DNA from 3 places in the Pseudomonas mucidolens genome. Region 2 is predicted to be linked to each of the others. Evidence: predicted binding sites of a transcription regulator. Region 2 holds the regulator's gene; each other region holds the start of a gene.
What was found. Region 2 encodes FliA, which starts transcription of late flagellar genes. Its sites were predicted from a motif close to CTAAAGTTTNNNNNNNNNNNGCCGNTAA; they were not measured.

Region 1: the regulator FliA is predicted to act here: its motif matches at 3,420-3,447, upstream of BLU75_RS01690 (flagellar protein MotY).
Region 3: the regulator FliA is predicted to act here: its motif matches at 8,234-8,261, upstream of BLU75_RS02280 (methyl-accepting chemotaxis protein).

Annotation. Positions count from the first base shown of each region.
Region 1 is NZ_LT629802.1:344,383-354,409, reverse strand. Features, by position in the region: gene BLU75_RS01705 (response regulator transcription factor) at 1-503, opposite strand, end outside; gene BLU75_RS01695 (argininosuccinate synthase) at 1,101-2,318, opposite strand; gene BLU75_RS01690 (flagellar protein MotY) at 2,448-3,356, opposite strand; gene pyrC (dihydroorotase) at 3,513-4,559, shown strand; gene rnt (ribonuclease T) at 4,556-5,227, shown strand; gene BLU75_RS01675 (peroxiredoxin) at 5,292-5,894, opposite strand; gene BLU75_RS01670 (bacterioferritin-associated ferredoxin) at 6,136-6,354, shown strand; gene bfr (bacterioferritin) at 6,556-7,026, shown strand; gene grxD (Grx4 family monothiol glutaredoxin) at 7,202-7,540, opposite strand; gene BLU75_RS01655 (molybdopterin oxidoreductase family protein) at 7,643-9,751, opposite strand.
Region 2 is NZ_LT629802.1:785,938-795,964, reverse strand. Features, by position in the region: gene BLU75_RS03955 (chemotaxis protein CheW) at 1-202, opposite strand, end outside; gene BLU75_RS03950 (CheW domain-containing protein) at 274-1,062, opposite strand; gene BLU75_RS03945 (ParA family protein) at 1,147-1,935, opposite strand; gene motD (flagellar motor protein MotD) at 1,987-2,874, opposite strand; gene BLU75_RS03935 (flagellar motor protein) at 2,890-3,630, opposite strand; gene BLU75_RS03930 (protein-glutamate methylesterase/protein-glutamine glutaminase) at 3,630-4,775, opposite strand; gene BLU75_RS03925 (chemotaxis protein CheA) at 4,825-7,044, opposite strand; gene BLU75_RS03920 (protein phosphatase CheZ) at 7,058-7,846, opposite strand; gene BLU75_RS03915 (chemotaxis response regulator CheY) at 7,865-8,239, opposite strand; gene fliA (RNA polymerase sigma factor FliA) at 8,410-9,150, opposite strand; gene fleN (flagellar synthesis regulator FleN) at 9,147-9,980, opposite strand.
Region 3 is NZ_LT629802.1:457,823-467,849, forward strand. Features, by position in the region: gene BLU75_RS02245 (DUF4129 domain-containing protein) at 1-930, opposite strand, end outside; gene BLU75_RS02250 (stage II sporulation protein M) at 917-1,897, opposite strand; gene BLU75_RS02255 (RDD family protein) at 1,894-2,586, opposite strand; gene sbcB (exodeoxyribonuclease I) at 2,798-4,225, shown strand; gene mvaT (histone-like nucleoid-structuring protein MvaT) at 4,316-4,690, opposite strand; gene purU (formyltetrahydrofolate deformylase) at 5,041-5,889, shown strand; gene BLU75_RS02275 (hypothetical protein) at 5,977-6,183, shown strand; gene BLU75_RS28205 (methyl-accepting chemotaxis protein) at 6,189-6,800, opposite strand; gene BLU75_RS02280 (methyl-accepting chemotaxis protein) at 6,773-8,077, opposite strand; gene BLU75_RS02285 (helicase HerA-like domain-containing protein) at 8,276-9,754, shown strand; gene BLU75_RS02290 (DUF721 domain-containing protein) at 9,885-10,027, opposite strand, start outside.

The DNA.
Region 1 (10,027 bases), 440 kb from region 2:
TTGTTGGTTTTCCCGCGTGCCAGTTGCTGTAATACCATCATCTCCCGACCCGAGAGCCGCTCGACCATGTCCGCTTCACTGGCATTCCCCTGCGTGGACCGCACCGAATTGAGCGCCTGGTTGGGGAAGTAGCTGTAACCGGACAACACGGCCTTTATCGCACTCAGCAACTCGGTAAGGTCCTGTTGCTTGCAGACGTAGCCCGCCGCCCCCGCCTGCATGCAGCGCATGGAAAAGTGGCCAGGTGCCTGGGACGTCAGCACCAGCACTTTGAACGGTTGCACCTGTTTGGTTGACGATAGCCGGCAAATAACTTCCAGACCATCGAGTTTAGGAATTCCAATATCCAGAATGACAATGTCCGGCATGTGCTCCCGAGCGAGTTGCAATGCATCGACACCGTTATCGGTCTCCGCAACAACCTCGTATCCATGACGCTCCATTAGCATCCGTACAGCAAGGCGAATGACGGGATGATCATCCACGATCAGCACTTTATTCATGGGCAAGTCCAATTTCGCTGTTCGAATTATTCAGAGCCCGCACAATAGCCTAGTCGTTTCCCTCTTGGCATAGCACTCCCCCCCAAGTAACAGCAAGCAGAGACCGGCCCCACAAAGCTATAGGAATCACCCTACAAAAAAACGCCTCTAAGGATGTGTCATATTCCATTCGAGCTTTCAGAACTTTCCGCCGGAAAACATATTTCGAATGAAAATAGCCATACTCTGCGGCCAATATAAACGCGCCGCACACAGGTTTCAGGAAATGTCCCTTGCAAAAGTTAAACCTGCAGTTATCCACGCACAGAAAAATCCCTTGGAGAAAAGTTCCCAGAAACATCTCGCCGCCAGCAGCAATTTGGCTAAAAAATACGTTAAAACCTACAGGACTCTCGACGTTTATAGCAACTCAAAGAGAAAGTACTTGCCACACTAAAAATAGCACAGCAAAAATAGATATATCGTACGCGGTCAACTTCTGCCGAATCTTCGGCAGCATCTTAAACAACTATAAACATCTTGAACGCTTACAGGTTTTCCGGACATAAAAAATGGCCCCTCGATAGAGGGACCACTTTTTATGGTCATTCAAACAGCTTAGAACAACTTACGACCTTTGTTGGCCGCGATACGCATGCGCAGTGCATTGAGCTTGATGAAACCTGCGGCATCTTCCTGATTGTAAGCGCCGCCATCTTCTTCAAAGGTGGCAATATTGGCGTCGAACAGCGACTCATCGGATTTGCGACCGGTGACGATCACATTGCCCTTGTACAGTTTCAGGCGCACAACGCCGTTCACATGGGCCTGGGAGGCGTCGATCATCTGCTGCAACATCAGGCGCTCCGGGCTCCACCAGTAGCCGGTGTAGATCAGGCTGGCGTACTTAGGCATCAGTTCGTCTTTGAGGTGAGCGACTTCACGGTCCAGGGTGATGGACTCGATCGCGCGGTGGGCGCGCAGCATGATGGTTCCGCCCGGGGTCTCGTAGCAGCCACGGGACTTCATGCCCACGTAACGGTTCTCGACGATATCCAGACGACCGATGCCGTGCTCGCCGCCGATACGGTTCAGCGTCGCCAGTACGGTAGCCGGGCTCATTTCGACGCCGTCCAACGCGACGATATCGCCGTTACGGTAGGTCAGCTCCAGATATTGCGGCTTGTCAGGCGCGTTCTCTGGAGAGACGGTCCAGCGCCACATGTCTTCTTCGTGCTCGGTCCAGGTGTCTTCCAGCACGCCGCCTTCATAGGAGATGTGCAGCAAGTTGGCATCCATCGAGTACGGGGATTTTTTCTTGCCGTGACGCTCGATCGGGATGGCATGCTTTTCAGCGTAATCCATCAGCTTCTCACGGGACAGCAGATCCCATTCACGCCAAGGGGCAATCACTTTCACGCCCGGCTTCAGCGCATAGGCGCCCAATTCGAAACGGACCTGGTCGTTGCCCTTGCCGGTGGCACCGTGGGAGATGGCGTCGGCGCCGGTTTCGTTGGCGATTTCGATCAGGCGCTTGGCGATCAGCGGACGTGCGATGGAGGTACCCAGCAGGTACTCGCCTTCGTAGACAGTGTTGGCGCGAAACATCGGGAAAACGAAATCGCGGACGAACTCTTCGCGCAGGTCGTCAATGTAGATCTCCTTCACGCCCATGGCTTGCGCCTTGGCACGTGCAGGTTCGACCTCTTCGCCCTGACCCAGGTCAGCGGTGAAGGTCACCACTTCACAGTTATAAGTATCCTGCAGCCACTTGAGGATCACCGAAGTGTCCAGGCCGCCGGAATACGCGAGAACGACCTTGTTTACGTCGGCCATGCCATCACTCCACGGGGTTTTACGGAAAGCCGATGATTCTACCGTTCAAAACCGTGAAATTACAGGGGCGCGACAGCAAATGAAGATAAAGCGACAGATTATGTCGGACTAGCGACGAATGGCCGCACCTCAGGAGGTGGCGGCCGCGTTCGCCGGGGCGGTGGCCTGGGGCGCCGGTTTCTCGGGAACAGGCACCCGGTCCAGGTGAATATTGACACGCCGGTTCTGCGCCCGGTTGGCGGGGCTGGTATTGGGCACCAGCGGATAACGTTCGCCATGGAAGCGCAGGACAATCTGCGACTCGGGAACCCCGTTGGCCTTGAGGAAATCCATCACCGCCAGGCCACGGCGACGGGAAAGGTCGCGGTTGGACAGGCGATTGCCGCTGTTGTCCGAGTGGCCGTCCAGTTCGATATGGTTGACGGTGGGGTCGGCCTTGATGAACTCCAGCATGACCATCAGCTTGGCCTTGGCGGCCGCGTCCAGATCGATGCCGCCTCCCGGAAAGCCCACTTGGGTCTGCTTGATCTGATCGAAGTTCATCGGCAGCAGTTTTGCCGTACACAGTTGATAGTCGCTGTAGGCCTTGTTGAACTTCACCGGTAACAGGCGGATTTCGGAATAGCCGCCATCCCGTGAATAGTGGCGTACCGTTGGGCTACGCCCCTCCAACAGACCATTGAACAAGCGCCCGGCCTGGGCCTGGGAACTGTTGAACAGCACATCACCACTGCCGGCGCGCACCGCACCGAGATTGATATCACCGCGTCCCGGCTGCCACGGCGCCGCGGCCGCGAGTAATGTCGCGGAACCACCGCCCAGCGAACCGTTGTAGGCTTTGAGGCGAAATGTCGCCTGCTCCCCGGCGCGGCGCAAGAACTCGCCAGAACCAAAATCGGCAATCGGCTGGCTCAAGCGGCATTCGAACTTGTCGCCTTCCACCTTCCACTCGACATTCTCCAGGCGCGTCTGGAACGTCAGGGCCATCGCGGGCAAGCTGGCGAATAGGCTGAGCAGGGCTAGATAATGCTGGCGCACGGGCGGCTCCACTGGTTTCTACAACACATCAAGGCGTCATACGTCGTTAAGGCATACCCAGGGATATCGGTAGCATTCAGCAAAACTTGATAGCGGGTGCCTGCGAGTGTCTTTTCCGGTAGCATTCCCACCAGATTGACCCGCCTGGAATCCCCAATGTCCGACCGCCTGACCCTGCTGCGTCCCGACGACTGGCATATTCATCTTCGCGATGGTGCTGCGTTGCCCCACACCGTGGCCGATGTAGCGCGCACGTTTGGCCGTGCCATCATCATGCCTAACCTGGTACCTCCGGTGCGAAATGCCGCTGAAGCCGACGCCTATCGCCAGCGCATCCTCGCTGCGCGACCCGCCGGTAGCCGCTTTGAACCGTTGATGGTGCTGTACCTGACCGACCGTACCCAGCCCGAAGAAATTCGCCAGGCCCGCGCCAGCGGTTTTGTGCATGCCGCCAAGCTGTACCCGGCCGGCGCGACCACCAACTCCGACTCCGGCGTGACCAGCATCGACAAGATCCTGCCGGCGATCGAAGCCATGGCCGAAGTCGGCATGCCGCTGCTGATCCACGGTGAAGTCACCCGTGGCGATGTCGATGTATTCGATCGCGAAAAGATCTTCATCGACGAGCACATGCGTCGCGTGGTCGAACTGTTCCCGACCTTGAAAGTGGTGTTTGAACACATCACCACCGCCGACGCCGTGCAATTCGTCACCGAAGCCTCGGCCAACGTCGCCGCGACCATTACCGCGCACCACCTGCTGTACAACCGCAACCACATGCTGGTAGGCGGGATTCGACCGCACTTCTATTGCCTGCCGATCCTCAAGCGCAATACCCACCAGGTTGCACTGCTCGATGCCGCCACCAGCGGCAGCGAAAAGTTCTTCCTCGGCACCGACTCGGCGCCCCACGCCCAGCACGCCAAGGAAGCTGCGTGCGGTTGTGCTGGTTGCTATACCGCCTATGCGGCGATCGAGCTGTATGCCGAAGCGTTCGAGCAACGTAACGCGCTGGACCAGCTTGAAGGGTTTGCCAGCCTGAACGGCCCGCGTTTCTACGGGCTGCCGGCGAACACCGAGCGCATTACCCTGGTTCGTGAAGACTGGACCGCCCCTGCCAGCCTGCCATTTGGCGAGCTGACCGTTATCCCGCTGCGCGCCGGTGAAACACTGCGCTGGCGCCTGCTGGAGGAACACGCGTGAGTGAAGACCATTTCGACGACGAACACGAAGGTCATGGCGGCGGTTCACGCCACCCGATGGCTGAACGCTTTCGTGGCTACCTGCCGGTGGTCATTGACGTAGAAACCGGCGGGTTCAACTGTGCCACTGATGCGTTGCTGGAAATCGCCGCCACCACCATCGGCATGGATGAACAGGGTTTCGTGTATCCGGAACACACCCATTTCTTCCGCGTCGAACCCTTCGAAGGCGCCAACATCGAAGCAGCGGCCCTGGAGTTTACCGGGATCAAACTCGACCACCCGCTGCGCATGGCGGTCAGTGAAGAAACGGCACTCACCGATATCTTCCGAGGTGTGCGCAAAGCCTTGAAGGCCAACGGCTGCAAACGCGCGATCCTGGTCGGTCACAACAGCAGCTTCGACCTCGGTTTCCTGAATGCCGCCGTGGCGCGACTGGACATGAAACGCAACCCGTTTCACCCCTTCTCCAGCTTCGACACCGCGACCCTGGCCGGCTTGGCCTATGGCCAGACCGTGCTGGCAAAAGCCTGCCAGGCTGCCGGTATCGACTTCGACGGACGCGAAGCCCACTCGGCCCGCTACGACACCGAGAAGACCGCCGACCTGTTCTGTGGCATCGTCAACCGCTGGAAACAAATGGGCGGCTGGGAAGACTTCAACGACTGAGGTCAAATCCCGCGCATAAAAAACCGGCCTTTTCAGGCCGGTTTTTTTGTACCTCGACGCGGGCTTACAGCTTGCCAGCGTTCTCGGTCAGGTAAGCCGCAACGCCTTCTGGCGAAGCGTTCATGCCTTTGTCGCCTTTTTTCCAGTTGGCCGGGCAGACTTCGCCGTGCTCTTCGTGGAATTGCAGGGCGTCAACCAGGCGGATCAGCTCTTCCATGTTACGGCCCAGCGGCAGGTCGTTGATGATCTGCGAGCGGACAACGCCCTTGTCGTCGATCAGGAACGCGCCACGGAAAGCCACGCCGCCTTCGGACTCTACGTCGTAGGCCTTGGCGATGTCGTGCTTCATGTCGGCAGCCATGGTGTATTTGACTTTGCCGATACCGCCATCATTGATGGCGGTGTTGCGCCAGGCGTTGTGGGTGAAGTGGGAGTCAATGGAAACAGCTACCACTTCAACGTTACGCGCCTTGAAATCGTCCATGCGGTGATCCAGGGCGATCAGCTCCGACGGGCAGACGAAGGTGAAGTCCAGCGGGTAGAAGAACACCAGGCCATATTTGCCTTTGATGGCTTCAGACAGTTTGAAGCTGTCTACGATTTCGCCGTTGCCGAGGACGGCAGGTACGTCGAAATCCGGGGCTTGTTTGCCGACGAGTACGCTCATTGGATATCTCCTGATGTAGGGGTGACGATGAAGTAAAAGGACCGACCTCAAGTCTGCCGCGTATAAACGACAGGCCTGTGACGCAGTCACGCTTCGTGAAGACCGATCATCATACACTGAAAAAACCGTTCGTCAGTGCGCAGGCGTCCAGACGCAAAGGCTTGAGAAACTACTTTGACAATCATTCTCGTTAACATTAAGATCCATCGCACTTAAGCCTAAACCGCGACGGTTCTCCCTTATGTATGTCTGCCTCTGCACTGGCGTCACCGACGGACAAATCCGCGAAGCAATCTACGAAGGTTGCTGCAGCTACAAGGAAGTGCGTGAAACCACCGGCGTTGCCAGCCAATGCGGCAAATGCGCCTGCCTGGCCAAGCAAGTGGTACGGGAAACCCTGACGCAATTGCAAACGGCTCAGGCGGCGATCCCCTACTCGGCAGAATTTACACACGCTTAAATCAACGTATTTTAAAGAACCGGACTTAGGGTCCGGTTTTTTTATGCCCGTAATTCAAACAGTTAGCGCCAAGACGCGGAACACAAACATTCTTATTCCGATTAATTTTCATTTATTATTCAATAACTTAGGTTTGACAGTAGTCAGCGTGCAGCTCAAACTCCGCCTTATATACAGCGAATACAGGGCAGGACCCCAGTCATGAAAGGCGACATCTCAGTCATCCAGCAACTCAACAAAATCCTTGCCAATGAACTGGTCGCGATCAATCAGTACTTTCTGCATGCGCGCATGTATGAAGATTGGGGCCTGGAAAAGCTCGGCAAGCATGAATACAAGGAATCGATCCAGGCCATGAAGGATGCGGACAAGCTGATCAAACGCATCCTGTTCCTCGAAGGCCTGCCGAACGTGCAGGACCTGGGTAAGTTGAACATCGGCGAGCACACCGAAGAAATGCTCAGCTGCGACCTCACCTTCGAGCGCAAGAGCCTGACCGATCTCAAGGCCGCCATCGCTCACTGCGAAAAGGCCAGTGACTTCGGCAGTCGTGAACTGCTGGAAGATATCCTCGAGGACCAGGAAGAGCATATCGACTGGCTGGAAACCCAGGTCGGCCTGATCGGCAAAGTGACGCTGGAAAACTATCTGCAATCGCAGATGGGTGAATAACCCTTAGTTCGCGCCCACTAAAAAGCCCCGCTCTCTTTAAAGAGAAGCGGGGCTTTTTATTGACCGGTTTTCTGTAGGAGCCGGCTTGCCAGCGAAAAACGCTAACGATAACGCTGCTTTCCTGGTGGAACGCGGCGCTTTCAAGTCCTTCGCTGGCAAGCCAGCACCTGCAAGATCAGGCTTCGGTCTTTGCAGCAGCTTTGTCCGCAGCTTCTTTGATCAGTGCTTGCAACGAGCCATCAGCCGCCATCTCGGTGATGATGTCGCTACCGCCGACCAGTTCACCGGCCACCCACAATTGCGGGAAGGTTGGCCAGTTGGCGTACTTCGGCAGGTTGGCGCGGATTTCCGGATTTTGCAGGATATCCACGTAAGCGAATTTCTCGCCACACGCCATGATGGCCTGGGACGCTTTCGCGGAAAAGCCGCACTGAGGAGCGTTAGGTGCGCCCTTCATGTAAAGCAGAATAGTGTTGTTGGCAATCTGCTCTTTAATCGTTTCGATGATATCCATGGAACACCTCGGCTGGAACTTTCCGACTCATGGGCCGGCACGGTGGCGCATTGTAACGCAAAGCCCGACACGACGCTCGGACTCCCCGACAGACTCGCTGCGTCACGCCGCCGCTACCTTGACCGGCACCCCATTGAGTGCCGCGTTCCCCGACAGTTCGTCCAACTGCCGCTCATCCGTCAGGTCGTTGGCACTCGCCCCGGGCTGCGCGCTGGCAATGCTCATTTGCACGCCAGGGCGACCATGGCCCCAGCCATGGGGCAAGCTGACCACGCCAGGCATCATCTCCAGGCTGGCCAGCACTTGGACTTCAATCACGCCGATCCGCGAGCTGACCCGCACACGCTGGCCGTCGCTCAACTGGCGGCTGGCAAGGTCATCGGGGTGCATCAGCAGTTGATGCCGGGGCTTGCCCTTCACCAGGCGATGATAGTTATGCATCCACGAGTTATTGCTGCGCACGTGACGGCGACCAATCAACAGCAATTCGTCCACCTGCGCCAGCGGCTGGGCGACAAAACGTGCCAAGTCCGCCAGGATCACCGCGGGCGCGGCCTGCACACGAGCATTTGCGGTTTTCAAGCGCCCTGCCAGATTGGCTTTGAGCGGGCCGAGGTCCAACCCATGGGGATAATCAGCCAAGGCCGCTACCGACAACTTGTGACTGGATGCATCCCCATAAGCCCCGGCCCGCAGGCCCAAGTCAATCATCTGCGCAGGCGGCAGCGTCGGCTTCAGCACCGCGCCGGTCTGCGCCGCGAATGCCCGCGCCAGCCCGACAAAGATCTCCCAGTCATGCAACGCACCTTCGGGCTTGGGCAGAATGGCCCGGTTGAACCGCGTGACATTCCGCACCGCGAACATATTGAAAGTGGTGTCGTAGTGATCGTTTTCCAGGGCCGAGGTCGACGGCAGGATCAAATCGGCGTAGCGCGTGGTTTCGTTGATATAGAGATCGATACTGAGCATGAACTCCAGACCATCCAGCGCCTGCTCCAATTGCCGTCCATTGGGTGTAGACAACACTGGATTACCCGCCACCGTCACCAAGGCACGGATTTGTCCCTCACCTTCGGTGAGCATTTCTTCAGCCAGAGCCGATACCGGCAACTCTCCACTGTACTCAGGGCGCCCGGAAACCCGACTCTGCCAACGATTGAAATGCCCGCCGGAGGTCGCCGCCACCAGATCCACCGCCGGCTCCGTGCATAACGCACCACCGACTCGGTCGAGATTACCCGTCACCAGATTGATCAACTGCACCAACCAGTGACACAGCGTGCCGAACACCTGGGTCGATACACCCATCCGCCCGTAACACACCGCCTTGTCCGCCGCCGCAAAATCCCGCGCAAGCTGACGTATCTGCTCGGCCGGAACCGCGCATTGGCGACTCATGGCCTCGGCGCTGAACCCGACGACGGCTTCTCGCACCTCATCCAGCCCGTCCACTGGCAAGTGACTGGCGCGGGTCAGGTTCTCACTGAATAACGTGTTGAGCAGCCCGAACAGCAATGCCGCATCGCCGCCAGGGCGCACGAACAGGTGCTGATCGGCGATGGCCGCCGTTTCGCTGCGCCGTGGATCGACCACCACCACTTTGCCGCCTCGGGCCTGAATGGCTTTCAGGCGTTTCTCCACATCCGGCACGGTCATGATGCTGCCGTTGGATGCCAGCGGGTTACCACCGAGGATCAGCATGAAATCAGTGCAGTCAATATCCGGGATCGGCAACAACAGACCATGGCCGTACATCAAGTGGCTGGTGAGGTGATGGGGCAATTGATCCACGGAGGTGGCGGAAAAGCGATTGCGCGTTTTCAACTGCCCGAGAAAATAGTTGCTGTGAGTCATCAAGCCATAGTTGTGTACGCTGGGATTGCCCTGGTAAACGGCCACCGCATTTTGTCCGTGACGCGCCTGGATACCCGCCAGCCGCTCGGCCGCCAGCGCAAAGGCCGCGTCCCAAGGGATCGGCTGCCACTCGTCGCCCACCCGTAACATGGGCTGGTGCAGCCGATCCGGATCGTTCTGGATATCTTGCAGGGCTACCGCCTTGGGGCAGATATGACCGCGACTGAAAGTGTCGAGGGGATCACCCTTGATCGACGTAATCGTCATACCCCCCTCGTCCGAGGTCGTGGTTTCCAGGGTCAGGCCGCAGATGGCTTCGCACAGATGGCAGGCACGGTGATGGAGAGTCTTGGTCATGGCCAGTCTCTTTTATGGAATGCAGCGTCATCGGAATAAGCACGTGCGCAAAACTATGGCCTGCCACCGAACAAGGCGCCAGCAATGTTCGTCGCATGAATCGGCAGGCATCAGGAGGAGCCATGGGCAAACATTAGAAAATGTTTCAGCGCTCCCCGCAGCCCCCCAAAACACCTGCTGAAACCGATACAGGCCGGCCTGCATCCGCCCTCACGCATTGCAAAGGGACTCGACGCCAGTGTACAAATGACCCGCTGCCGTTAGGAAACAGGCTTC
Region 2 (10,027 bases):
CGATCACGGTGACGACATTACCGCGCAGGTTGATGATACCCAGCACGTAGCTGGGCGCACCCGGCACCGGTGCGATTTCGGTGTAGCGCAGCACTTCTTGCACGCGCATCACGTTGATGCCGTAAGACTCGTTGTCCAGCTTGAAGGTAACCCATTGCAGGATCGGATCATCCAAACCCTGTGCGGACGCTGACTTGTTCATACCCCTGACCCCTTCAAATACCGTTGATGACGGCGTGTTCTTTTTAGGCAGCACAACCGTGCTGCGTCGCTTCAAGTACGTTTGTTGCCTTGCATATCTTTCACCCCACCGCTGGCGATCAGTTCCGCCAGTTCCGCGACATCCAGCAGTGCGCACATGTGCTCAATCACCGTGCCCGCCAGCCAAGGCCGCTGGCCTCTCTGGCTGCGCCATTTGATTTCATTGGGGTCCAGGCGCAACGAGCGGCTGACTTGATGCACCGCCAACCCCCACTCGTAACCCTGAACCGAAATCACATACTGCAGGCCCTGACGAAAATCATCGCGGTAGCGGTCGGGCATGACCCAGCGCGCCGTATCCAGCACCTTGAGGTTGCCTGCCTGGCTCGGCAGGATTCCGAGGAACCAATCCGGCTGGCCAAACAACGGCGTCAACTCCTGGCCTTCCAGGGAGTAAATCGATCCCAGGCACACCAGCGGCACTGCCAGTGTCAGCCCGGCCACGTCGAACAGCAGGCATTCGAACGGTTCGGCGGCCCACGCAGGTCGACCTTCGGGTTCCTTCGGCGGCGGTGTAATGCTTGGCGCAAGATGAACCTCCGCCACCGGCGGCACCAGCACCAGAGGTACTGCAGCTACCGGAACCGACTCAACCAAGGCATCGCGGGCCTGCTCTTCCAGTACCGCCAATTGAAACTCATCCAGGCTGGCCTCAGGCTCGACGCTTTGCGCAACAATCACTTCATCCAGCACCAGAATCGGTGCGGGCAGCGCGTCCTCTGTGGCCTCTTGCAGCAACGCATCCAGATAAGACTGCAACGCCAGTTGCGGCGGGCTCTTGGTATCCACAGGACGATTCATCTGTATGCCCACGCGCAAGTCCTGTTACCCCTGTCTTGAGAGGTTATCGGCTCGATGGCCCACTGACTTGAATAAACTCTCATCTCACGCCACCTGCGCTACAAGCTGCTGCGCCAGCAGATGCTTGAGCAATGCCCGATAAGCCAGTACGCCGCGGCTTTTGCCATCGAATTGCGACGGTGTCAGACCGGCGCGGCTGGCATCGCGCAAGCGTGTGTCGACCGGGATGTAGCCTTGCCAGATAGTGTCCGGATAGGCGTCACGCAAGACGCGCAACGTGCCAAGCGAGGCTTGGGTACGGCGATCGAATAAGGTCGGGACGATGCTGAACGGCAGCGCCTGCTTGCGCGAACGGTTGATCATGGCGAGGGTGCTGACCATGCGTTCCAGGCCCTTGACCGCCAGGTGCTCGGTCTGTACCGGGATCACCAACTGCTGGCTAGCCGCCAAAGCGTTGACCATCAGCACACCGAGCAACGGCGGGCTGTCGATGATCGCGTAGTCGAAGTCCTGCCACAGCTGCGCCAGGGTCTTGGCGATCACCAGGCCCAGGCCGCTTTGCCCTGGCGATTGTCGCTCAAGGGTGGCCAAGGCCGTGCTGGAGGGCAGTAACGAAATGCTCTCATTGCTGGTGGACAGCAGCAGTTGCCCCGGCAACCCGTCAGGCACGCTGCCCTTGTGCAGGAACAGGTCGTAGCAACTGTGTTCCAGCGCATCCGGGTCGTAACCAAAATAGCTGGTCATCGAGCCGTGGGGATCGAGGTCGACAATGACCACACGTTTGCCCGCCTCGGCCAGCAAGCCGGCTAAGGCGATGGACGTGGTGGTCTTGCCGACCCCACCCTTTTGACTGGAAACTGCCCAGACTCTCATTCGGATTGTTCCTCCCGGTGGGCACTGGCTCGACCGAGAAATAGCACGAGGTTATAGAGCCGGTGACGGAGAATTGACGGCGTTCGCACGAACCGGCGGCTTTACGGGCGTCGGTGCAGTTTGTGTGCCAGCCCGCTTCAATGCTGCATCCGGTCGTGCATTGGCGGCCCCGGTGGCGGTCAGGCTGCGGCGCACATCCAGGTTGCGCGAGACCACCAGCACGACCCGGCGGTTACGCGCCCGGCCTTCGGCGGTCGCATTATTGGCCACGGGCTGGAATTCGCCGTACCCCACGGAAGCCAGGCGCTCGGGATTAACGCCCTGCATCGCCAACATGCGCACGATGCTCGCCGAACGCGCCGACGACAATTCCCAGTTGGTGGGGTACAGCGCCGTGTGGATCGGCAGATTGTCGGTAAAGCCCTCGACGTGAATCGGGTTGTCGAAAGGTTTCAAGATCGCTGCGACCTTATCGATGATGCTGAACGCCATGTCGCTGGGGAGGGCATCGGCGCTGGCAAACAGCAGACTGGAGTTGAGTTCGATTTCCACCCACAGCTCATTGCCACGAATCGTCATCTGGTTGGAACTGATCAAGTCGCCAAACGCCGCGCTGATGTCGTCGGCGATACTCTTGAGCGGATCGCTGCCGCCACTGATGCCGGCGTCGGTCTCATCGCTGTCTTTGACCAACGGTTTGGCCGGCGTCACGCTCTTGGGGCGTTCGTCACCAATCGGAATCGGCTTGAGGGCGCGGTCGGAGTCGGTAAACACACCCACCAGCGCCTCGGAGATGACCTTGTACTTGCCTTCGTTGATCGAAGAAATGGAGTACATCACCACGAAAAAAGCGAACAGCAAAGTGATGAAGTCGGCGTAGGACACCAACCAGCGTTCATGGTTGACGTGCTCTTCAGGTTCGCGGCGACGACGGCTCACAGGCAATACTCCCCATCAATCCATGAAGCCCTGGAGCTTCAATTCGATGGAGCGCGGGTTCTCGCCCTCGGCAATCGACAGAATGCCTTCAAGCAGCATTTCACGATAACGTGACTGGCGTAGGGCAATGGACTTGAGCTTGCTGGCGATCGGTAGCAGCAACAGGTTGGCACTGGCCACGCCGTAGATGGTGGCGACGAACGCCACGGCAATACCGCTGCCCAATTGCGAAGGATCGGCCAGGTTGCCCATCACGTGGATCAAGCCCATGACCGCGCCGATGATGCCGATGGTCGGCGCATAGCCACCCATGCTTTCAAAGACTTTGGCGGCGTTGATATCGCGACTTTCCTGGGTGTAGAAATCCACCTCCAGGATGCTGCGAATGGCTTCCGGCTCGGCGCCGTCGACCAGCAATTGCAGACCTTTGCGCGCATAGCTGTCGGGTTCCGCATCGGCCACGCCTTCGAGGCCAAGCAGGCCTTCCTTGCGCGCTGTGAGGCTCCAGTTGACCACGCGGTCAACGCCACCGGCCAAATCCACGCGGGGTGGAAAAATGATCCACACCAGAATCTGCATCGCGCGCTTGAACGAACTCAAGGGCGACTGCAACAGCGCCGCGCCCACCGTACCGCCAATCACGATCAACGCCGCCGGACCGTTGGCCAGGGCACCGAGATGCCCTCCTTCGAGGTAGTTGCCGCCGATAATGGCGACAAACGCCAAGATGATGCCAATCAGACTCAACACATCCATCAGAGACAAGCCTCCACTAGGTGCTTGCCAATGTCATCCAGGCTGTAGACCGCATCGGCCAGGTCGGCCTTGACGATGGCCATCGGCATGCCGTAGATCACGCAGCTGGCCTCATCCTGCGCCCAGATCGCGCTGCCGCCCTGCTTGAGCAGGCGCGCACCTTCACGGCCGTCGGCGCCCATGCCAGTGAGCACCACCGCCAGAACTTTGTCACCGTAGGACTTGGCCGCCGAGCCGAAGGTGATGTCCACACAAGGCTTGTAGTTCAGACGCTCGTCACCCGGCAGGATTTTCACCGCACCGCGGCCGTCAATCATCATCTGTTTGCCGCCTGGCGCCAGCAACGCCAGGCCCGGGCGCAGAATGTCACCGTCCTCGGCTTCCTTGACGCTGATGCGACACAGTTTGTCCAAGCGTTCGGCAAAGGCCTTGGTGAACGCAGCGGGCATATGCTGGATCAACACGATCGGCGCCGGGAAGTTGGCCGGTAGCTGGGTCAACACCCGCTGCAGAGCCACAGGGCCGCCAGTCGAGGTGCCGATGGCAACCAGCTTGTAGGCTTTGCGCTTGGGTGAAGCCGCACTCGAGACGGGCGTGCGCGCCGGCGCCACGGCTGGACGCGAAGCTGGCACCGGGCGCCCGAAAGTGCTGGGCGCCGATGGCGTGGCCACGGGCGCCGGTGTCGGTGTCGGTGTCGGTGTCGGTGTCGGTGTCGATGTTGGCGCGGAAGCCCTGAAGCTGCCACGATTACTGCGCGAGATGCTATGCACCTTCTCGCAGAGCATCTGCTTGACCTTTTCCGGGTTGCGCGAAATGTCTTCGAAGTTCTTCGGCAGGAAGTCCACGGCGCCAGCGTCCAGCGCATCGAGAGTGACTCGGGCGCCTTCGTGCGTCAGCGACGAGAACATCAATACCGGGGTCGGACAGCGTTGCATGATGTGCCGAACGGCGGTGATGCCATCCATCATCGGCATCTCGTAGTCCATGGTGATCACGTCCGGTTTCAGCGCCAGCGCCTGATCAATCGCCTCTTTGCCATTGGTGGCCGTACCGACCACCTGGATATTGGAATCCGCCGAAAGAATTTCCGAGACGCGGCGGCGGAAGAAGCCCGAATCGTCCACCACCAGAACCTTGACTACCATAACCACTCCGTTAGGCGGGGCGAGGGACTGCCGCCCTGCCCCACCAGAATCAAATACGCCGCGCGGCGTAACGCTTGAGCATGCTCGGAACATCGAGAATCAGCGCGATCCGACCGTCACCGGTAATGGTCGCACCCGACATGCCCGGGGTTCCCTGCAGCATCTTGCCCAAAGGCTTGATCACGACTTCTTCCTGGCCTACCAGTTGATCGACCACAAAGCCGATGCGCTGAGTACCCACGGAGAGGATCACCACATGGCCTTCACGCTGCTCCTCATGCTTGGCCGAAGCCACCAGCCAGCGTTTGAGGTAGAACAGTGGCAGCGCCTTGTCGCGCACGATGACCACTTCCTGGCCGTCCACCACATTGGTACGCGACAGGTCGAGGTGGAAAATCTCGTTGACGTTGACCAGCGGGAAGGCAAACGCCTGATTACCCAGCATTACCATCAGGGTCGGCATGATCGCCAGGGTCAACGGCACCTTGATGACGATCTTCGAGCCCAGGCCCTTGGTCGAATAGATGTTGATCGAACCGTTAAGCTGGCTGATCTTGGTCTTCACCACGTCCATGCCGACGCCACGTCCAGACACGTCGGAAATCTCGGTCTTGGTCGAGAAGCCCGGCGCAAAGATCAGGTTGTAGCATTCGGTGTCGGTCAGGCGATCGGCGGCATCCTTGTCCATCACGCCGCGCGTGACCGCGATACCGCGCAGGATATTCGGGTCCATGCCTTTGCCGTCGTCGGTGATGGACAGCAGGATATGGTCGCCTTCCTGTTCGGCCGCCAGGATCACCTTGCCGCCCCGGGACTTGCCCGCGGCCTCACGTTCTTCCGGGGTTTCCACGCCGTGGTCGACGGCGTTGCGCACCAAGTGGACCAGCGGGTCCGCCAGGGCTTCGACCAGGTTTTTGTCGAGGTCGGTCTCTTCGCCGACCAACTCCAGGTTGATCTCTTTCTTCAACTGCCGAGCCAGGTCGCGAACCAGGCGCGGGAAGCGGCCGAAGACTTTCTTGATCGGCTGCATCCGCGTTTTCATCACCGCGGTTTGCAGGTCGGCGGTGACCACGTCAAGGTTCGACACCGCCTTGGACATGGCTTCGTCGCCGCTGTTGAGGCCCAAGCGCACCAGGCGGTTACGCACCAGCACCAGCTCGCCAACCATGTTCATGATGTCGTCCAACCGGGCGGTATCAACGCGCACGGTGGTTTCGGCTTCACTGGCGGGGGCTTTGTCGCCGGCTGGCGCGGGTGCTCGGGAGGGAGCCGGGGCCGGGGCCGATTTTGCGGGCGCGGGCGCCGCAGCCTTGGCGACAGCGGGTGCTGGCGCGGCAACTACGGCGGCCTTGGCGGCAACCGGTGCCGAAGCAGCCGCGGCCGGTGGCACTTCGGAAAACTTGCCCTTGCCGTGCAACTCGTCCAGCAGGGATTCGAATTCGTGATCGCTGATCAGGCCGTCAGCGGCCGGTGCGGCAGTCGGTGTCGCAGGTGCAGCGGCCGCGGCGACCGCCGGCAAGGCGTCAACCGCGAATGAGCCTTTGCCATGCAACTGATCGAGCAGCGCTTCGAATTCATCGTCGGTGATGTCGGTGCTGACGGGGGCCGCGGGTTCGACCGGTGCAGGTGAGGCCGCCACCGCGTCAGGGGCAAACTGGCCTTTACCGTGCAACTGATCGAGCAACGACTCGAACTCGGCGTCGGTGATGTCTTCCGTGCTGGGGGCCGCTGCTGGTGCGCAAGCCTGGGAAGCTTCGGCCTCGGCCTTGACTGTATTGAGGGAGTCCAGCAGTTGCTCGAACTCACTGTCAGTGACATCTACTTCGGGTTCGGCAACCGGCTCCGACGCCGCCTCGACCAGCGGCGCCGCCGTCAGGTCGGCTGGTTCTGCCAGGCGCGCTAGAGCGGCCAGCAGTTCCGGGGTCGCAGCAGTGATCGGTGCGCGTTCACGCACTTCATTGAACATGCCGTTGACCGCATCCAGGGCCTCCAGGATCACGTCCATCAATTCCGAGTCGACGTGTCGCTCACCCTTGCGCAGGATGTCGAACACGTTCTCGGCGATGTGACAGCATTCCACCAGCTCATGCAGCTGGAGGAAGCCGGCGCCCCCTTTTACAGTGTGAAAACCGCGAAAAATTGCATTGAGCAGGTTCGCATCTTCTGGCCGGCTTTCCAGCTCGACCAGTTGTTCGGACAGTTGCTCTAAAATTTCGCCGGCCTCTACAAGGAAATCCTGAAGGATCTCTTCATCGGCGCCGAAGCTCATGGGTGCGTGCTCCTTAGAAGCCTAAACTGGATAACAGGTCATCTACGTCATCCTGACCTGACACAACGTCTTCACGTTTATCGGCATGAATCTGCGGACCTTCACCCTTGGCGAGATGTTTTTGTGGATCTTTTTCCGAGAGGATCGCTTCACGGTCATGTTCGATGCCGGCAAAACGATCAACCTGACCCGCCATCAACACCAATTTGAGCAAGTTGCTCTCCACTTCGGTGACCAGTTGGGTCACGCGCTTGATCACCTGACCGGTGAGGTCCTGGTAATCCTGGGCCAGTAAAATATCGTTGAGGTTGCTGGAGACCGTGCGGTTCTCCTGCTCGCTGCGCGACAGAAAGCCGTCGACCCGACGGGCGAGTTCACGAAACTCCTCGGCCCCCACTTCCCGACGCATGAAGCGACCCCAGTCAGCGCTCAGCGCCTGGGCCTCGCTGGCCATGCCGTTGACCAGGGGCGTGGCGCTTTCCACCAGGTCCATGGTGCGGTTGGCCGCCGCCTCGGTCAGCCTGACCACATAGGACAGGCGTTCGGTGGCATCGGTGATCTGCGAAATTTCTTCGGCCTGGGGCATGCGCGGGTCAATCTGGAAATTGACGATTGCACTGTGCAGCTCACGGGTGAGCTTGCCCACTTCCTGATACAGGCCGCGGTCTCGGGTCTGATTGAGCTCATGGATCAACTGCACCGCGTCGCCGAACTTGCCTTTTTCCAGACATTCGACCAACTCGCGGGCGTGTTTTTTCAGGGTCGATTCAAAATCGTCCTGCGATAGTTCGTTATGCTCCATAGCTCCCCCGTGGCGGTATCAACCGTGGATACGTTCGAAGATCTTTTCGATCTTCTCTTTCAAGGCCAATGCTGTGAATGGCTTGACCACGTAACCATTGACCCCGGCCTGGGCGGCTTCGATGATCTGTTCGCGCTTGGCTTCGGCGGTCACCATCAACACCGGGAGGCTGCGCAGTTTTTCATCAGCGCGCACGTGGCGCAGCAACTCGATACCGGTCATGCCTGGCATGTTCCAGTCGGTTACCAGAAAGTCGATACTGCCGCTGTTGAGAATCGGAATCGCCGTAAGACCGTCGTCCGCCTCGACCGTGTTAGTGAACCCAAGGTCACGCAACAGGTTTTTTATGATCCGCCGCATCGTTGAGAAGTCATCAACGATGAGGATTTTCATGTTCTTGTCCAATTCGACCTCCAAGCAGTCTTAAACGCGTCCAGCACCTGGCCGCGCCATTTCATTCAACAGGCATTACACAAAAAGGATTGCAGGGGTCGCACCACGGGCCGCTCCCGCCCAGGCCAAGCGCCCGGGCGGTGTCGTTCACAGTGTCCCCACACTGCCTGTCAGCGCGTGCGCCACTCTCCCAAACGCCCCCGCAAGCGGGCGGCGCATTGGCTGTGCAATTGGCTGACCCGCGATTCGCTGACACCCAGGACCTCACCGATTTCCTTGAGGTTCAGCTCTTCGTCGTAGTACAGCGCCAACACCAGCCGCTCACGCTCCGGCAGATTGGCGATTGCGTCCGCCAGCGCGCTCTGGAAACGCTCATCTTCCAGATCGCGCGACGGTTCGAGATGACCACTCGCGCCGTCCTCGTGCAGCCCTTCATGCTCGCCATCCTGTAACAGGTCGTCGAAACTGAACAAGCGGCTGCCCAAGGTATCGTTCAAAATCCCGTAGTAATCGTCGAGACTCAATTGGAGTTCGGCCGCAACTTCATGATCTTTAGCGTCACGACCGGTTTTTGCTTCAATTGAGCGAATTGCGTCACTCACCATCCGAGTATTGCGGTGTACCGAACGCGGCGCCCAATCCCCCTTACGCACTTCATCGAGCATTGCTCCACGGATGCGAATCCCCGCATACGTCTCGAAACTCGCGCCTTTGCTCGCGTCGTACTTGGTCGACACCTCGAGCAGGCCGATCATGCCCGCCTGGATCAGGTCTTCGACCTGGACGCTGGCGGGCAGGCGTGCCAGCAGGTGATAGGCAATGCGCTTGACCAGAGGCGCATAGCGCTCGATCAACTCCCCCTGACTGTCACGTGCCGAATTTTTGTAAAGGTTGTAGCCGCTTGATGTCATAGCACCGGTCCTGCGCTCGTCTGATGCACCAAGCGCTCGACGAAAAACTCCAGATGCCCCCGAGGATTGGCGGGCAGTGGCCAGGTATCGACTTTCTGGGCGATAGCCTTGAACGCCAACGCGCACTTGGAACGAGGGAACGCTTCATAGACTGCACGCTGCTTTTGCACAGCCTTGCGCACACACTCGTCATAGGGCACTGCGCCGACGTATTGTAAAGCGACATCGAGGAAACGATCGGTGACCTTGGTCAACTTGGCGAACAGGTTGCGCCCTTCTTGCGGGCTCTGGGCCATGTTCGCCAAGACCCGGAAACGGTTCATGCCGTAGTCGCGGTTGAGTAGCTTGATCAGCGCATAAGCGTCGGTGATCGAGGTCGGCTCGTCGCACACCACCAGTAACACTTCCTGGGCTGCACGCACGAAGCTGACCACTGACTCGCCGATCCCGGCGGCGGTGTCGATCACCAGCACGTCGAGGTTGTCGCCGATATCACTGAAGGCCTGGATCAGCCCGGCATGCTGCGCCGGACTCAGATGAACCATGCTCTGGGTGCCCGAGGCGGCCGGTACGATGCGAATCCCGCCCGGCCCCTGCAACAGCACATCGCGCAGCTCACAGCGGCCTTCAATCACATCAGCCAGGGTATGTTTGGGCGTCAGTCCCAGCAGAACGTCGACGTTCGCCAGTCCCAGGTCGGCATCCAGCAGCATGACGCGGCGGCCAAGCTCTGCCAGGGCCAGGGACAAATTCACTGACACGTTAGTCTTGCCGACGCCACCTTTGCCGCCGGTCACCGCGATCACCTGTACGGGATGCATGCTGCCCATGTGCTTTCTTTACCTTGTCTTGCTTAGACGCAGGCTACATAAGGTGG
Region 3 (10,027 bases), 330 kb from region 2:
GCGGTAGCGCGTCACGGTTTCCGGGTGCTTGAACGGTGGCTGCTCCAGCAGTGCCTTGATCGACTGGTGGGCGGCTTGGGTGCTCAAGTTCTTTGCGGCTTCGGGTTGCTCGGCCATGGCCCGTGGCGTCGGTGGGATCAGCACCAGGCCGATCGCCAGCAATATAACGGTGGCCGCTGAAACCAGGCGCTGGCGCAGCCGGCGGAACACCAGCTCCAGATCCCAGGCTTCCAGCACGGTGCGCCGGTTCAGGTAGAGGCTGAAGCCACACGCCACATAAATCGGTTCCCAGAACACCAGGACCAGGGCGTAGAGGGCGTTGCTCAGGTGTTCCAGTCCTATCCAGTCTTGTTCGCCAGCGAGTGCCAGTTGTTGCCAATCCCAGTCCAACTCAATCTGATGGGGCAAAAACAGGTAGAACAGTACGCTCAAGCCGATCCACAGCGCTATTTCCAGATGCACCCCGATAAGCGTCAGCCAACGGGACGCACCGGCATTGCGTTGTTGCAGTACGCCCAGGCGTTGTTGGCGCGCCTGGCCCTCCAGGCCTTCCAGTTGCTCCACGGGCATCAAGAAGCTGCGACTGAGGCTGAAACGTCGCCAGGTCAAGCTGGCCAGCAGTTGGCCCTTGAGCAGCCGCGGCCATTGGCGAACGGCCTGCTGGAGCGTCGGGGTTTCGCCAAACAGCGCCTTGGACAGGATGTACAGCGGCAGTCGATCAAACGCCGGTTTCAGCCACCAGAACAGCAGGACCGCGAGGGAAGGGTAGTCCCACAACACAAGGCAGAGCAGGGTGAAAATCGGCAGGCTCACCAGGGCCCAACTGCCCATCAACAGTACGCGGTGCTCGCGGGCCAGCAACACGCCCAGGTCCATGGCTTCCCAGGATGTGCGAGGACGGATCACTACGCTGGCATCACTCAGGCGCATGCTGACTCCGACCGGCGCAAAGCAGATAGATGGCCACTAACAGCCAGAGTGCGCTGCCCACCAGGTATTTGACCCATGGCTCCACGGACGTTGTGGAGGACCAATAGGCTTCTATAAAGGCCGCGATCAGCAGAAATAAAATCACCCCGCAGATCATCTGTACGCTTTTACGGGCTTCCAGGCGCAGGGCTTCACCTCGAGGCAAAGCCCCCGGCGCAATCAGCGCCCAGCCCAGTTGCAGGCCTGCCGCGCCGGCCAGCGCAATGGCTGTCAGTTCAAAGGCTCCATGGCCGATGACAAATGACCAGAAGGTCTGCCCGTAGCCGATTTCCGTGAGGTGGCCCGCGACAGCCCCGATCATCAGCCCATTGAAAAGCAGGAAGAACATGCTGCCCAGGCCGAACAGCAAGCCACCGGCGAAGGTCTGGAACGCGATCCCGATGTTATGCATGACGTAATAACCGAACATCATCCAGTCTTCACTCGATGCCCGCTCGGCAGCGAGCCCCAGGCGACTGGCGGCAGGGTCATACATGTTCTGCATGGCGGTGACTTGTTGCGGGTTGATGACGCTGTAGATAAGGTCCGGGAACAGGTAAACCAGCAACGCAATGCCCATCAGGCTGCCGAAGAACAGCAGGCCGGCCACCAGGACGAAGCGCCATTGTTCGCGAACCAGCCGGGGAAAACCGGCCAGCAGGAAGCTCAGGATATTGGCGCCGAGTTGGCTGCGATGGCGATATAACTGTTGATGGCCGCGCAGCGCCAATTGTTGTAGCGGGTCTACCAGGTAACTGCTGTAGCCCCGTTCCTGGGCCAGGGCCAGATGCTGGCAAAGGCGTCGATACTCACGGGGGAAACCTGCCAGGTCCTGTGCGCTGGACGTGCCTTGTTCAAGCTGTTGCAACTGAGCGGCAAAAGCTTGCCATTGTGGCTGGTGGCGGCTTTCGAAAAGACTCTGTTTCATGTCGGCCCCAGCAAACCACGCGCCACGCCGTTGAGCTGTTCGGCCGCACGTGCGGGTGGAACCTGCAAGGGCGTGGCGAGAATGCCGGCCAGTTCATGGACGCGTTCGGCAGACAGCTCGCCCTGGCGCTCGGCGAAACCGAGAATTGCCCGCTGTTCGTTCAGGTCAAGCGCAAAGGGCAGGTGTAAAGCCGCTGTCTGAGGCAGTTGGGGGCGTGTCAGAGGCTGCTGGCGATAGATCACCAACGTCCCCCCGGCGATGTCGCCCAGGCGCTTGAAATGGGGATGCTGCAGGCAACTGATCGCGCCCAGGAAGTAGCCGAACGGGAGCATGTCGACAAATCGCAGCAGGTTGCGGATCAGCGACGCGGACCAGCCAATCGGCGTGCCGTCGTCATGTATCACCTGCAAGCCCATGATCTGTTTACCCGGCGAGCAACCCTGGTTGAGCACTTCAAACAGCACCATGTACCACCAACTGATGAGGAACAGCAGGAGCGAACCGAGGCCGATACCCAGGTTGCCGAGAAAGGCCAGGGCGAAATACAGGATGCCGAGTATCAGACCGCGCAAGCCGAGGTCGAAACCAAACGCCAGCGCTCGAGGCGCCAGGCCGGCCGGGCGTAGCGGCAGGTCGATACCTTCCGGGGTCTCGATCTGATATCGGGTGTCCAATGGCGCGGCTGGCATTGCGTTCCCTGGCAGTACGAAACGGTTGGACATGGCGACCGTGGCAGGTGGCCGGCTGATTCAGTGACACCGATGCTAGCAGTGTCGTCGGGGAAAGTGACACCTGAAAATTCATCAAGGTTTCACTGAATGTTTATCCAGTTCACATGGCGCTGGCCCAGGGCGTGGTTCAACGCCTAGACTTTGCCTGTCTTCAGCACAGGAATAGCCCGTGACCTCGATCTTCTGGTACGACTATGAAACCACCGGCATCAATCCGCGTAACGACCGTCCCCTGCAGGTAGCCGGGATTCGCACCGACCTTGAACTCAACGAGGTCGGACCGCCGGTCAACCTCTACTGCCAACCCAGTGACGACATCCTGCCGCACCCGGCGGCGTGCATGATCACCGGAATCACCCCAGGGCAACTGGCGGATAAAGGTCTGGCAGAGGCTGATTTCATGACGCGGGTGCACGCCGAGCTGGCGACGCCTGGCACCTGCGGCGCGGGTTACAACACCTTGCGCTTCGATGATGAGATGACGCGCTACAGTTTGTACCGTAACTTTTTCGATCCTTATGCACGGGAATGGCAGAACGGCAACAGTCGCTGGGACTTGATTGATGTAGTGCGTACGGCCTACGCATTGCGGCCGGAGGGGATTGTCTGGCCGCAGCAGGATGGGCGTGTGACCCTCAAGCTCGAGCGCCTGACGGCGGCCAACGGCATCGATCATGGCCAGGCTCACGATGCCTTGTCTGATGTACGCGCCACGATTGCACTGGCCCGCTTGATTCGTGATAAACAGCCCAAACTGTATGACTGGTTGTTTCAACAGCGCAGCAAACAGCGGGTGATGGACCAGATCCGCTTGCTGCAACCGATGGTGCATATTTCTGGGCGTTTTTCCGCCGAGCGCCATTACCTCGGGGTGGTCTTGCCCTTGGCTTGGCACCCGCGCAATCGCAACGCGTTGATTGTCTGTGACTTGGGGCTTGATCCTCAGGGACTGTTGGACCTCGACGCCACTACCTTGCGCCAGCGCCTGTATACCCGGCGTGATGAGCTGGCCGCAGGCGAATTGCCGGTACCGCTGAAGTTGGTGCATATCAATCGTTGCCCGGTGGTTGCCCCGTTGAATGTGCTGCGCGCCGAAGACCGACAGCGCTTGAGTCTGGATATGGATGCCTGTCAGGCCAGGGCGCTGCGACTAACTGACGCACAGGCACTTTGGCGCGATAAATTGCCGGAGATTTATGCCGAAGATGATTTTGCTTCGAGCGCCGATCCCGAGCAGCAGCTGTATGACGGTTTTATCGGTGATCGTGACCGGCGTTTATGTGAGCAAGTACGGACCGCGGAACCTGCACAACTGGCGCATCAGCAATGGCCTTTTGATGATGATCGGTTGCCGGAATTATTGTTTCGCTATCGTGCGCGTAACTTTGCTGAAACCTTGAATAGCGAAGAGCTACAGCGCTGGACAGGTTTCTGTCGGAAACGTTTGTCAGAGGCTGAATACGGAGCACCCAATACCCTGGAGAGTTTCTATCAAGCCAGGCTTGAGTTGTATGTTAGTGCTACACCGTTTCAGCGTCAGGTGCTGGATGAATGGCAGGCTTACGCGGACTCTTTGCGTCAACGTGTGAACCTGTAATCGAGTTTAGAGAAAAAGCCGGACAATAAAAAAACGCCAGCAAGCTGGCGTTTTTTTTGCGTCGCGAATCAGCGAGTCGCCGAGCGGGTCTTAACCCAGCAGGGTCGCCCAGCCTTCAACCACATCGCCGCCCCACTTGGCTTTCCACTCTTTCAGGGTTTTGTGATTGCCACCTTTGGTTTCAATCACTTCACCGTTATGCGGGTTTTTGTACTGTTTAACCTTGCGCGCGCGCTTGGTAACGGTAGTTTTCACAGCGCCGCGTGGCGTTTTAAGTTTCGACTCCGGATCCAGCAACGCGATGATGTCGCGCAGGGATTTGGAGTATTCGCCCATCAGCGCGCGCAATTTGCCTTCGAATTCCAGTTCGGTTTGCAGTTTGTCGTCTTGCGACAGATTCTTCAAACGAGCTTGCAGCTCTTTGATAGCTTCTTCGGTGGCGCGGTATTCGTTGATCAGAGACATGTGGGCTACCTTATGTAGGGCGCTGGGTGACAGAAACAGTGGGCTAATAATAGTCAGGCGGTTTGCCTAAGTAAACATTTAAGCGCGGTTTTATGTAATTTACATCTTTGTTTGTGAAGGATACGCGTGAATGAGTTACTTAATGCAGGTCTGTGCTGCTAAAGATACTCTCTTTAACTATCCTTTAACTGTGCTAACCGCTACAGCTTTCACGATGTTCGCAAGGTAAAGCCGTACACGACTAAGGGATACCTGCGGTGATTCGGCGGAATAAGCGTTGAGGAGTACTGCAGTTTTTCTGCGTAATCGCTAGAATGGCGGCCTTTGCGAAGTTCTGGAGTTTCCCCCTAATGCGCACTTTTCGTCTGGTGATTGCTTGCCCGGACCGGGTCGGTATCGTTGCTAAAGTCAGTAACTTCCTGGCCTCCCACAACGGTTGGATCACCGAAGCGAGTCACCACTCGGACAATCTCAGTGGTTGGTTTTTCATGCGTCATGAAATTCGTGCCGACACGCTGCCCTTTGGTCTTGAGGCTTTTCGCGAGGCATTTGCGCCGATCGCCGAAGAGTTCTCGATGACCTGGCGCATCACCGATACCGAACAGAAGAAACGCGTGGTATTGATGGCCAGCCGCGAGTCTCATTGCCTGGCGGACTTGCTGCACCGCTGGCACAGCGATGAGCTGGACTGCGAAATCGCCTGCGTGATCTCCAACCATGACGACCTGCGCAGCATGGTCGAGTGGCATGGCATTCCGTATTACCACGTTCCGGTCGATTCGCAGAATAAAGAGCCGGCCTTTGCCGAGGTCTCGCGTCTGGTCAAGCAACATGACGCGAATGTGGTGGTGCTGGCGCGCTACATGCAGATCCTGCCGCCGGAACTGTGCCGCGAATACGCCGGCCAGGTGATCAATATTCACCACAGCTTCCTGCCTTCGTTTGTCGGTGCCAAACCCTATCACCAGGCTTCCCTGCGAGGCGTGAAGCTGATTGGCGCAACGTGCCACTATGTCACCGAAGAATTGGACGCGGGGCCGATCATCGAGCAGGACGTGGTACGTGTCAGTCACAGCGACAGCATTGAAGACATGGTGCGTTTCGGCCGTGATGTAGAGAAGATGGTCCTGGCCCGTGGCTTGCGCTATCACTTGGAAGACCGGGTCCTGGTGCATGGCAACAAGACGGTGGTGTTCTGATTGACCTGTGCTGATTGAAGAACAAAGGGCCTCGGCGTTTAATCGCTGCAGGCCCTTTTTATTGGTGTCTGATGTGAGGATCGAACCATGAGTGATCCCCTGGATAAAGCCACGTCCAGAGCGCCCGCAACGTTGGGCGAGGGCTGTTTGAGTCGGTATGACCCGGATGCCCTCGATGCCGAAAATGGCACGGACTTCCCCGGTGCCGCGCAGTTGTGGGAGCAGTTGCAGGACGCCTCGAAGCCCGCTTCGTCAGGGCCGCGCGGCGAGTCCGACCCTGACAAGACGGTGTAACGGCTTCAGATGCGGAAACTGCCCACCAACTGTTTCAAGCGTGAGGCTTGTTGCTCCAGGTCGGAGCAGGCACGCAAGGTTGATTGCAGGTTTTCCACGCCCTCCTGATTGAGGGTGTTGATTTCAGTGATGTCCATGTTGATCGACTCCACGACCGAGGTTTGCTCCTCGGTGGCGGTGGCGACCGATTGGTTCATGCCGTCAATCTCGCTGATGCGCTGGGTGACGCTGGTCAGGCGCTCGCCCGCAAGGTTGGCGATTTCCACACTCTCCAGGCTATGACGTTGACTTTCGCTCATGGTGCTGACCGAATCTCGGGCGCCGACTTGCAGTTCCTCGATCATCTTTTGCACCTGTTGTGCCGACTCTTGCGTGCGGTGCGCCAGGTTGCGCACCTCGTCGGCCACCACTGCAAACCCGCGTCCGGCTTCCCCGGCACGCGCCGCCTCGATGGCCGCGTTGAGCGCCAGCAGGTTGGTTTGCTGGGAAATACTGGTGATGACTTCGAGAATCTGCCCGATGTTCACGGTCTTGCTGTTGAGCGCCTCGATGTTGCTGCTGGAGGTGCTGATCATCGCTGACAGCTGGTTCATCGCCTGAATATTGCGTTCCACCACGTTCTGGCCATCTTCGGCCAGTTGGCGGGCATCGCTGGCCTGGTGAGAAGCCTGGGCGGCATTGCGGGCGATTTCCTGGGCCGCGGCCCAAGCTGGTTGATCGCGGCGGCGACGCTGTTGGTGCGATTGGCCTGCTCGTCGGAGTTGAGCATCGACGAGTTGGAGGCGCTGACCACGCGCAGCGCCACTTCATTGACTTGGCCGGTGGCCGAGGACACTTCGCGAATCGAAGTGTGAATCCGCTCTACAAAGCGATTGAAGGCCAGGCCGAGAATGCCGAATTCGTCGTGATTGTTGATGCTCAGGCGGCGTGTCAGGTCGCCTTCGCCATTGGCGATGTCTTCCATGGCGCGGGTCATGACATGCAGCGGTTGCAGCAACACACGGATCAGCATCCCCAGCAGGGCGATGATGATCGCCACCGCAATAAGGGTGGCGACAATGGCTGAGGTGCGAAACTCGCTGAGCATGCTGAAGGATTTGTCTTTATCCACCGACAGGCCGATATACCAGTTTACCGACGGCAGACCTTTGATCGGGGCGAAGGTGACGATGCGGGTTTTGCCGTCAACCTCGACTTCGCTGAAGTCAGCGCTGATTTTCGGCGTATCGGTCGGATAGACGTCGCTCAGGGATTTCATCACCAGGTCTTTATTCGGGTGGACCAGCACTTTGCCGTCGGCGCTGACCAGGAATGCGTAGCCCATGCCATCGAAGTCCAGCGCGCCGATGTTGTCCACCAGGGTTTGCAAGCTCAGGTCGCCACCGACCACGCCAACGCTTTGTCCCGCCTTGATACTCGGGGTGGCGACAGAGATGATCAATTGGCCGGTGGCCGCATCGATGTAGGGTTCGGTCAGGGTTGAGCCGTTGCTGCTCAAGGCGCCTTTGTACCAGGGCCGGGCACGCGGATCGAAGCCTTCGGGCATTTTGGTGTCGGGACGTATGGTGAAGCCACCGTTGCTGTCGCCCAGGTAGGTAGCCATGAACGATGACGTCAGGGACTTCTGTTCCAGCAGGCTGGCCACGGCTGCCGGCTGAGGATTGATCGCGATGTTTTGTGCGGCGTTTTCCACCAGGATAATGCGTCCGCTGAGCCAGGTCTGGATATTGCCGGCGGTTACATCGCCCATTTCATGCAGATAGTTTTCGAGGTCGTCGCGAATCGCATTGCGTTGCAGGTAGTCGTTGTACAGGGTGAACAACGCAAAAGCGGCAATCACGATAAGGGCGGCGGCGAGCAGGATTTTGTGGCTGAAGCGCATATTTTTATTCATGGCTTGTCGGGTCCGCTAAGGTCTTAATGTCCGAGTGCGTGCCCTAGTGCGAACGCGCAAAATGGCAGCGTTAAAAAAAGTGTGATATTTCCATCTGCTCCTGCAGGAATTATCCGGTCTAGCGGTTTTAGACTTTTTCGGTCTCTCGCTTCATCTGTATCGACCGTGTGGCGTTAAAGATTAATCATGGGTGACAAAATGCCTGACTCATCGCAACTCCTGATTGGTGCGGACCTCGATGTCCAGCCGATCGCCCAGGCCATGCGCCTGGCTAACCGTCATGGCTTGATCGCCGGCGCTACCGGGACCGGCAAGACCGTGACCTTGCAACGTCTTGCCGAAGCATTCAGTGATGCCGGGGTCGCAGTATTCGCCGCGGATATCAAGGGTGACCTGTGTGGCCTGGGCGCCGCGGGCAACCCTCAGGGCAAGGTGGCCGAGCGGATCGCCGGCATGCCGTTCCTGAACTACACGCCCAAGGCGTATCCGGTGACGTTGTGGGATATCCACGGTCAGTCTGGTCATCCTCTTCGTACGACCTTGAGTGAAATGGGGCCGCTTCTGCTGGGTAGCCTGCTGGAACTGACTGACAGTCAGCAGTCGACCTTATATGCCGCCTTTAAAGTGGCCGATCGCGAAGGCCTGCTGCTGCTGGATCTCAAAGACCTCAAGGCGCTGCTCAATCACCTGAAGTTCCATCCCGAGCTGTTGGGCGACGACGCGGCGCTGATGACCACCGGCTCCAGCCAGGCGTTGCTGCGACGCCTGGCGGTGCTCGAACAGCAAGGCGCAGAAGCCTTGTTCGGCGAACCCGCGTTGCAACTGGAAGATATTCTGCAACCGACCAGCGATGGCCGGGGGCGGATTCATCTGCTGGACGCCAGTCGATTGGTACACGAATCGCCGAAGGTCTATGCGACGTTCTTATTGTGGTTGCTGGCGGAGCTGTTCGAGCAACTCCCCGAGCGCGGCGACGCTGAAAAGCCGCTGCTGGCGCTGTTTTTCGATGAGGCGCACTTGCTGTTTGCCGACACGCCCAAGGCGTTGCAGGAACGCCTGGAGCAAGTGGTGCGGTTGATTCGCTCCAAAGGGGTGGGGGTGTACTTTGTCACCCAGTCGCCTGGGGACTTGCCGGACAGCGTCCTGGCGCAATTGGGATTGCGAGTCCAGCACGGTCTGCGGGCGTTCACCACCAAGGAACAGAAATCCCTGCGAGCCGTAGCCGATGGCTTCCGGCCGAACCCGGCGTTTGACGCCCTGGCGGTACTGACCGAGCTGGGGACGGGTGAGGCGCTGGTGGGGACGTTGCAGGAAAAAGGTACACCTGAGGTCGTCCAGCGCGTGCTGGTGGCGCCGCCGCAATCGCGGATCGGGCCGTTGACCGAGGCCGAACGTGCCGCGTTGATCGCCAGTTCGTCGCTATTGGGGCGTTATGACAAGCCGGTTGACCGCGAGTCAGCCTATGAAGTGCTGATGGCGCGCAAGGACCTGGGCAAGCAAGCCGACGTCTCGCCTGAAGCTGGAGAACCGAATTTCGTCGACAAGGCCGGCGCGTTTCTGGGAACCACCGCGGGCAAGGCCTTGAAATCGGCCATGCAACAGGCCGCTAATCAGATGGGTCGGCAGTTGGTGCGCGGGCTGTTGGGGTCTTTGCTTGGCGGCAGCAAGCGTAAATAGTCATCAAGTTTAGGTGATTAACTGTGGGAGCGGGCTTGCTCGCGATAGCGCTGTACCAGTCGATAAATTCGTTGACTGACACTCCGTAATCGCGGGCAAGCCCGCTCCCACACTGGATTGCGTGTAATCGTCAGGCTTTCGGTTTGGCGTGACTGGCCAGGCGTTCCAGCGCTGCCCTCAGCTTGGGATCGGTAATCCCGTCCGCCGTGGCCTGGATGGTTTCGGCGGCATTGACCGACAAATCCATCGTATGCCCCACCGCGCCTTGCTGTA